4 regions of the Janthinobacterium sp. LS2A genome follow, and region 3 is predicted to be linked to each of the others. Evidence: predicted binding sites of a transcription regulator. Region 3 holds the regulator's gene; each other region holds the start of a gene.
What was found. Region 3 encodes FNR, which switches genes on or off when oxygen is low (the NO sensors DNR and NnrR bind a similar motif). Its sites were predicted from a motif close to TTGATNNNNATCAA; they were not measured.
Positions count from the first base shown of each region.

Region 1: a site for FNR is predicted at 1,253-1,266, ahead of V3C40_RS19980 (universal stress protein). Genes of this name have one in related genera too.
Region 2: a site for FNR is predicted at 1,335-1,348, ahead of paaA (1,2-phenylacetyl-CoA epoxidase subunit PaaA). Genes of this name have one in related genera too.
Region 4: a site for FNR is predicted at 819-832, ahead of V3C40_RS15245 (FliM/FliN family flagellar motor switch protein). Genes of this name have one in related genera too.

Region 1 covers NZ_JAZHPB010000007.1:95,943-98,143, forward strand. Annotated here, with positions in the region: gene V3C40_RS19970 (chemotaxis protein CheA) at 1-23, opposite strand, end outside; gene V3C40_RS19975 (protein phosphatase CheZ) at 23-880, opposite strand; gene V3C40_RS19980 (universal stress protein) at 1,348-1,815, shown strand; gene V3C40_RS19985 (response regulator) at 1,971-2,201, shown strand, end outside.
Region 2 covers NZ_JAZHPB010000002.1:597,232-599,432, forward strand. Annotated here, with positions in the region: gene paaB (1,2-phenylacetyl-CoA epoxidase subunit PaaB) at 1-232, opposite strand, end outside; gene paaA (1,2-phenylacetyl-CoA epoxidase subunit PaaA) at 261-1,250, opposite strand; gene paaX (phenylacetic acid degradation operon negative regulatory protein PaaX) at 1,518-2,201, shown strand, end outside.
Region 3 covers NZ_JAZHPB010000006.1:66,290-68,490, forward strand. Annotated here, with positions in the region: gene ccoG (cytochrome c oxidase accessory protein CcoG) at 1-115, shown strand, start outside; gene V3C40_RS17815 (FixH family protein) at 170-694, shown strand; gene fnr (fumarate/nitrate reduction transcriptional regulator Fnr) at 698-1,456, opposite strand; gene V3C40_RS17825 (response regulator) at 1,696-2,201, shown strand, end outside.
Region 4 covers NZ_JAZHPB010000004.1:531,196-533,396, forward strand. Annotated here, with positions in the region: gene fliF (flagellar basal-body MS-ring/collar protein FliF) at 1-47, opposite strand, end outside; gene V3C40_RS15240 (flagellar hook-basal body complex protein FliE) at 108-446, opposite strand; gene V3C40_RS15245 (FliM/FliN family flagellar motor switch protein) at 999-1,877, shown strand; gene V3C40_RS15250 (FliM/FliN family flagellar motor switch protein) at 1,879-2,201, shown strand, end outside.

The sequences.
Region 1 (2,201 bases), on a different contig from region 3:
AAATCCTTGAGCATATCGTCCATTAGAATCCCAAATCCGCAAGAAGGTCGTCTACATTATCCTGGTCCAGCGCCACCGACGGCACGGACGGGCCCTGCATCAGCGGCACCGGCTTTTGCGCCAGTTTCTCGCGCACTTCGGCCGGCGCGTTGTCGCGCAGCAGCTGGGCCAGTTCGTTTTCCACCGTCTTGGTGATGTTGACCACTTTTTTGATCAGCTGGCCCGTGATGTCCTGGAAGTCCTGCGCCATCATGATTTCCAGCAAGCGCGCTTTTTCCGCTTCCGTTGCTTCGGAAACGGCTTGCGCGAACTGGCGCGAATCGCCGGCCAGGGCCTTGAATTCTTCCAGGCTCAGCTTGCCATCGAACAGGGCTGTCCAGCGGCTGTCCATGTCCTTGGCCTTCTTCGACAGCACATCTTGCGCCGGCATGCCTTCGTCGAGCGTGTTCAGAACCTTGTTGGCTGCCTGTTCGGTCAGGGTGGCGACGTATTCCAGGCGGTCCTGGGCGTCGACGATCTGCGACGACGCTTCCGTCAACGCCTTGTCGTAGCCCAGTTCGCGCAGCGAATCGTGCAGCAGGCGCACGATGCCGCCCAGGCGCTCGAACATCGGCTTGTCGGACTGGTCGACGGGATCGGCCGCGTCGCCAGGCGCATCGGCGCTGGCCACGGGCGCCGCTTCCGGCGCGGCTGGCGTTTCTGCCACGGCGGCTGCCGGCACGGCGGCGCTGGCCGACACGGAGTCGAACAGCGCGTCGAAATCGTCATCCGCAATCACGGCGGGAGCGGGCGCGGCGGCAGGTGCGGGCTGAGCCGCGGCCGCACTTTGCGCAGATACTTCATCGAATAATGCGTCGAAATCATCAGCGGCGTTGGTCATATCCCTGCTTCTCCATAATTTGTCAAAATTCCGCCTGAACTGTGCGTTTTACAGACTGATACCCACAATTTCTCGATTAAGATGATTTGAGGCAATACCGCTGCGATGGTGCGAGTGTAGCAGGGCGCCGCCCTGTTGGTAAATCTCAAAACGCGCTTCCTGGTGCAAAGCTGGTCCACAAGAGCTTTTCCACCAGGAAATAAGTGTTCCTGCTGTTGTATTTTGAAATACTACCATTGGCGTGCGTGCAAGACCACGCGTAGTACAACAAATCCTGCTTCCGGGCGCCCGCGCAACAGCGCAGTATGGACAGCGTTGCAGCTAAAACACGATCTTTCTGCCAATGTTGTCTATACTGAAGGTGCAGTTGTGTTGATAATTATCAAGTCTTTACATGAATACAATGCTGCCGCCGCGTCTACAATAAGAGGCGTTGCGTGCGCTCAGTCACCGTCAAAGGATCTGCCATGTATAAGAAAATTCTGATCGCCACGGACGGCTCCACCGTCTCCAACTTGACGGCCTGTGCCGGCGTTGCCTTTGCCGAACAGATGCACGCCGACATCCTTGCCGTGTACGTGGCGCCCGAATACCAGTACCCGGTATACATCGAGATCATTCCGCCAAGCTACCCCAGCGAGGAGGAGTACCGCATCGCCATGCGCAAGGCGGGCGCCGACCACTGGCAGCCCATCCTCGACGCGGCCGCCAAGCGGGGTCTGGAAGCGACGGGCTTGACGGCCTTTTCCGACAGCCCCGCCCTGAAAATCGTGGAAGTGGCGCAATTGCAGCATTGCGACCTGATTTTCATGGGCTCGCATGGCCGCAGCGGCTGGGGACAATTGCTGCTGGGCAGCGTGACCAACAAGGTGCTGTCGCACTCAAAACTGCCGGTACTCGTGCATAGGCTGATCAAGGAACCACCGTCGGAATAAGGGGTCACATGACCACGCAGACCGCCGTTGCCGGCACATTAAGAAAAAGGCAAATTTTCGGCCGCGTCAGTTAAAATGGCAACGTTTCTCGTTTCTCAACATTTGATTGTCCGGTGACGGACAGAGCAGATTTCACGCATCCAGATTGCCCGCCTATGATACGTATTGTGATTGCCGACGACCACACCATCATGCGAGAAGGATTGAAGCGCATCCTTGACGGCGCGCCGGACATCGATATCGTGGGTGAAGCCATCGACGGCTTTGAAGTACTCAACCACGTACGCCAGGGCGGCTTCGACCTGCTGCTGCTCGACCTGTCGATGCCGGGCCGCAGCGGCGTCGACCTGATCCGGCAAATCCGCAGCGAAGCGCCGAAGCTGGCC
Region 2 (2,201 bases), on a different contig from region 3:
CCTTGCTGTTCGACGGTTCGAACAGGGCGCCCTTGTCGCCGGGGCTGCTGGCGACGATATCGGCCGCGCGCACCACCCAGATGCTCACGCCTTCATTGCGGCGCGTGTAGACGTCGCGCGCATGGTTGACCGCCATGGTGGCGTCGGACGCGTGCAGGCTACCCACATGCTTGTGCGCCAGGCCGTGCTGGCTGCGGATGAAAACTTCCCACAATGGCCATTCTTTGCTCATGTTGCTATCCCCTATCTGTCTTATGTATTTACGCTGCCGCTTTGTTAGCAGCTTGCTTGTCTGCATACGCGACCAAGGCATCGCGGAACCATGCGCCGTCTTCATACGCTTTGACGCGCGTTTGCAGGCGTTCGCGGTTGCACGGGCCATTGCCCTTCAGGACGTTGTTGAACTCGGACCAGTCGATCTCGCCGAATTCATAGTGGCCCGTCTCCGCATTGAACTTCAGGTCGGGATCGGGCACGGTCAAGCCCAGGTATTCGATTTGCGGCACGGTCTGGTCGACCATGCGCTGGCGCAGTTCATCGTTCGAAAACAGCTTGATACGCCATTGCGCCGACTGGGCGCTGTTGACGGAGGCGGCGTCCGACGGGCCGAACATCATCAGGGATGGCCACCACCAGCGGTTCAGCGCATCCTGCGCCATGGCTTTCTGCTCGGGCGTGCCCTTGCACAGCGACATCATGATGTCGTAGCCCTGGCGCGCATGGAACGATTCTTCCTTGCACACGCGAATCATGGCGCGCGCATATGGACCGTATGAGCAGCGGCACAGGGGAATCTGGTTGATGATGGCGGAGCCGTCAACGAGCCAGCCGATGGCGCCCATGTCGGCCCACGACAGGGTCGGATAGTTGAAGATGCTCGAATATTTGGCTTTGCCCGAGTGCAAGGCGGCCAGCAAGTCGTCGCGCGATACGCCTAACGTTTCCGCAGCGCTGTACAGGTACAGGCCATGGCCCGCTTCGTCCTGGATCTTCGCCAGCAGGATCGACTTGCGTTTCAGGGTCGGCGCGCGCGTGACCCAGTTACCTTCGGGCAATTGGCCGACGATTTCCGAGTGCGCGTGCTGCGAAATCTGGCGGATCAGGGTCTTGCGGTAGGCGTCCGGCATCCAGTCCTTGGCCTCGATCTTGATGCCTTCGTCGATGCGCGCCTGGAAAGCGCGCTCTTCTTGACCCATGTCGTCGAGGGAACGGACGTTCTTGAGGCCGGTTTCAACCATTTGTGCGTACATGATGTGTCTCCCATGTCTTTGATTTTGCGCAGCAACGCGGTGCGATGAACAGATAATACGATACAAAAAACGATTTGCATACACTTGATATGAATCATTTTAAAATTTCGTATCTTGTGCAGCTTTTTTGTGCGTATGATATTGCTTATGAGAAAACACTATGGAGCGCCACCAGCGCTTCCGGCAAATTATTGCCGCGCTACCCGCGCAGCCAAGTAAACTGCTGCTTTTATTGATTCGACCGCAACACGGCCAGACCGGAACCACATGAAGAACACCCGCTGCACGGCATGGATAGCCGATTTCCTGGAAAGCGACCCACCGCGCTCGAAGTCCCTGGTGATGACCATCTTTGGCGACGCCATCGTGCCACGCGGCGGCGCCATCTGGCTGGGCAGCCTGATCGAACTGCTGGCGCCATTCGGCGTCAATGACCGCTTATTGCGCACCAGCGTGTTCCGCCTGGCGCAGGAAGGCTGGCTCAGCTCGCAGCGCGATGGCCGCCGCAGTGCCTATACGATACGCCCGGAGGCGCTGGCCCGCTTCGAACGTGCCTACCGCCGCATCTATGCGCCGCTGGTCGTGCATTGGGATGGCAGCTGGACCCTGGTGATCGGACCGGCCGGCAGCATCGGCGCGGCCGAGCGGGGAGCGCTGCGCAAGGAATTATTGTGGGCCGGCTATGGTTTGATTTCTCCCGGCATCTTTGGCCACCCCGCCAGCAATGCGGAAGCGCTGGAAGATATCCTCGTGCGCAACGAGGTGCAGGGCAAGCTGTACGTCTGCCACACCACGGAATTGCCGGGCGTGAGCACGCGCCCCCTGCGCGACATGGTGGGCGACTGCTGGGACTTGTCGGAAGTGATGGCTGGCTACGAAAAATTCATCGCCAGCTTCCAGCCGCTGCTGACCCTGCTGCAGGAAGAACCCGTGTTCGACGCGGAGCAGGCG
Region 3 (2,201 bases):
CGTGCCGCACGGCGTGGGCGAGAAGGGGTCGAACAAGATTGCGATCGAATTGCAATCGCTGGACAACCCGTCGCTGCATGTGCGTGAAAGCGCGGTCTTCATCGTGCCGCGGTGATGCAGGAAGGCCGGTCCCCGCACGGGGGCTGGCCGTTTACAGAGGAGAAATACCATGTCCGACAGTCTGAAACTGCAGCCTCCCGTTGCACCGTGGTACAAGCATCGCTGGCCATGGCTGCTGATGATCGGTCCCGGCCTGTCCGTGGTCGTCGGCAGCTTCATGGGCTATATCGCCTTTACGCAGCCCGACGCGCTGGTGGTGGGCGATTATTACAAGCAGGGCAAGGCGATCAACCAGGATTTGAAGCGCGACACGATCGCCAGCGACCTGGCCATGGATACGAGCCTGGCGTACGACGTGGCGCAAGCGCGCCTGAGCGGTTCCGTGCACAGCTTCGGCAAGGCCTACCAGGGACCGCTGCAGCTGCACCTGGCGCATGCGACCCTGCCGGAAAAAGATATCAAGCTGCTGGTGCAGCCCGATGCGGCCGGCAATTTCTCGGTCGCGCTGCCGATGCTCGAGCGCAGCCGCTGGCAGGTGCTGGTGGAAAACGACAAGCGCGAGTGGCGCCTGTCCGGCATCTGGACCTGGCCCGTGCAGCGCAGCATCGCGCTGCATGCGGACGAAGAGTTATAAGCCTTACTTGCAGACGTCCGTGCCTGCCGTAATGGCTTTCAGCTTGGCTGGTTGCAGGATCTCGATCTCGCGGTTCGAGACGCGCAGCCAGCCTTCCTTCTTGAATTTCGACAATAAACGGCTGACGCTCTCGATGGTCAGGCCCAGGTAGTTGCCGATTTCCTCGCGCGACATGCGCAGCTGGAATTTGCTGCTCGAATAGCCGCGCGCTTCGTAGCGCGACGCCAGGTTGACGATGAAGGCGGCAAAACGCTGCGTCGCCTGCATATTGCCCAGCAACAGCATCACGCTTTGCTCGCGCGTGATTTCCTGGCTCATCATGCGGTGGAAATGACGCAGCAGGGTCGGCATATTGCCCAACAATTGTTCCAGGCTGGAAAACGGGATTTCACACACTTCGCTGTCTTCGAGCGCCACCGCATTACAGTGGTGGCGGTCGGCGCTGATGGCGTCCATGCCCAGCAGTTCGCCGGCCATCTGGAAACCCGTCACCTGCTCTTCGCCGCCCGGATTGATCTGGTACGTCTTGAAGTGTCCCAGGCGGATCGCGTACAGGTTCTGGAACGAGTCGCCGATGCGGAACAGCGAGGCGCCGCGCACGATCTTGCGGCGGCGGCCGATGATCTGGTCCAACCTGTCCATGTCGCCCATATCGAGGCCCATCGGCAGGCACAATTGATGCATGCTGCAGGTCGAGCATCGCGCACGCAACGCTTCCACGGTCACTGTGGGCAAGGTTGGAGTGAGTAGCGCTTCAGTCATGTCGGTACCTTTTAGAAAATGCAACAACAAGTTTACTGCATACAGGGTTGCCGTGTGCCAATTTCACCGCAATTTCGGCGAATAAACGACGTTCCGACTTTAATTATATGGCAACATCGTCAAAAGCCCATGCGGGGAGGGCCATTTGCGCGGCGCCGCTTGCCAACTTGATGTATTGATAGGAAAATTCCTAACAGCATTATCTGCCGCCTGTGCCGCCCGGTACTGAAAAGGAAATCATGAAGCCTCTCGGCATCAAAGCAAAAGTCGCGCTGGCCACCAGCCTGACCTCGATCGCCATGATCGCGCTGGTCACCATGATCCAGGTGCAGCACATGCGCGACGACTTCACCCGAGTACTGCTGAGCCAGCAGTCATCCCTGATCAGCCGCACCGCTGCCGAGCTCGACGACAAGCTGGGCATGCTGCTGCAGATCGTCACCCTGACGGCCAGGCAGCAGCCGCCGGAACTGATGGCCCAGCCGGCCCAATTGCGCGAATACTATTCGCGCCGCTCGATGCTGGTGCTGTTCGACGACGTGCTGGTGCTCGATGCACATGGCGCCGTCGTGGCCGACATGCCGGAAGTGGCGGGGCGCGCCGGCATCAACGTTGCCGAGCGCGAGTATTTCCAGACCGTGCTGCGCACGCGCCAGCCCATGATCACCGAGCCGATGCTCGGCAAGTCGAGCGGCATGCCCATCGTGCAGATGGTCGCGCCCGTGCTGGCCGCCGATGGCCAGGT
Region 4 (2,201 bases), on a different contig from region 3:
ATGGCGGGCTGGGCGCCAGGGCGCCAGCGCGCAAATGCGGACTTCATGGTGGTAATCACTTGGGGTAACTTTCGCTGGGAGGCTGGGCGTGGATCAGGACGTGAAGATTACAGAGGCAGTTTGATGAGTTCGTCGACGGCGCCCATGACCTTGTTGCGCACTTGCATCAACATGGAGAAGGACAGGCTCGCTTCCTGGCTGGCCAGCATGGCGCCGACCATGTCGTCGCTCTTGCCGCTGTCGACGTCGCTCATTTTCTGCGCGGCCAGGCGGTCGTCGCCGTTGACCTTGCCGATGGCGTCTTTCATGCTTTGTGCAAACGAGAAGCCGGATTGTTCCGGTGCGCCGAACTGGGCGGCGGGCATGATGCTGGCGCCCAGGGCGTGCGCGTCATTGCTCAGTGCTGCCAGATCGGCCTTGATCAGACCTGCGAGTTCGTTGCTCATCTTGCCCTCTACTTTCAATATGCGGTGACGTATCAATCAGAAATTACTGGTTTGCCATTCCGGCAGGCATTACATTGAATGCCATCTTGCCCGGCCCGATTTCAATTGGGCCCATCAGTTTTATCAGTTGCCACACCATCCGCTCAGCAGATTCAAACAAACCCGGCAGACCTGCGCCGACATGATTTACATGGCCATGACAACTAATGATTATCTGATAAAAGTTTCTTCTGGTGGCAATAAGAGGAGCTGGGAACTGCCATAAAAACCGGAATCAGGTAAGCGGAATGGCGCACTGCAAATCACTATTTTCTCGCTATAAGCTTACCTCGGGGCAACTATAAAGTAAAGAGAGGATTGCCTCAAGGAATATTGATACATGGCAATATTTGGCTTTTTCATGTATTGTTCAGCACCGTAGCCATCGAGCATGCGATACGATGCGCAATCGTTTGCTTGCAGACCTGTCGGCAAGGCCAAGATGATGCTGTATTTAATTTCGGGCGATCCGTATAATTTGTTCTGCCACCGCAATACCGACATGACCACTACATGACAATCATTACCAAGACAGATCAAACTGTGCGCCATCAAGTCCTCGATTCCTGTCTGCTTGGACGCCCTGTCCATTTGCTGCATGTATTCGGCGCACAGCTGCGCGACGACCTGGCCGTGGCCCTGCGCCAGCCGATGAGCCGTCGCTACTGGGGCAATTTCCAGATCGACGCCGTGACCTTGTCGCGCGTGGAGAACGAAGACAGCGTGAACCGCTGGCTGAGTTTTTCCACGCCGGCCGGCCAGCCGGGCTTTGCGCTCGAACGGCAGATACTGTTGAGCGTGCTGAACTATCGCTACGGTAGTGCCGGCGCCAAGGGCGCGCTGCCCGATCCGGCGCAAGTGCGCGTGACGGCAACGGAAGAGCGCCTCGCTGTGGTGCTGGGACAACAGTTGGTCCACAGTTTGTTCACCCGCATCCACAAGAACCTGCAAACCCTGGGCAAGAGCAGCGACATCGACACCACTGCCGAGGTCGCCGTGCAGTCCGGCGTGCACCCGGCACGCGGCAGCTGGATCGTCACCGTGGCGCTCAGCGACGTCGAAGCGGGGCAGAGCGGCCAGTTCTGGTTCTCGCTGGACAAGCGCCTGATGGCCGACGTGCTGCGCGGCCTGCTGCCCGAGCGCGCGCAAGCGAAGAAAGCCTTGCGCGGCAGCGTACGCCCGCTCGCTTCGCGCCTGCAAGTGACCCTGGAAGGCCGGCTCGTCAGCAAGCAGGTGCAGCTGGGCGCCTTGTTCGACCTGCGCGTGGGCGACGTGATTCCAGTCAGCCTGAGCCGTACCGACGTCATGCTTGACGACTCCCGTTTATTTACAGCGGCTGTTTCCGAACACAAGGGCAAGCTCTGTTTAACCTCATTTGAAGATGTCGAATAATATGAATATCACCGATACCAACCAGAGCGAAACCCTGCTGGAAGACCTGGGCGATGACATGATCATCGACCAGGGCGACGTCTCCGACGTGGCCAGCACCCGCGCGCGCCGCGACATTCCGCAAATGATGCGCAAGATTCCCGTCACCCTGACACTGGAAGTGGGCTCGGCCCGCATCTCGCTGGAAGAGTTGATGGCCATCGGCCCGGAAAGCGTGATCGAACTCGACATGCTGGCCGGCGAACCGCTGGTGATCAAGGTCAACGGCACGCCGATCGGCCGTGCCGAAGTGGTGGTGGCCGGCGAGAACTATGGCCTGAAAGT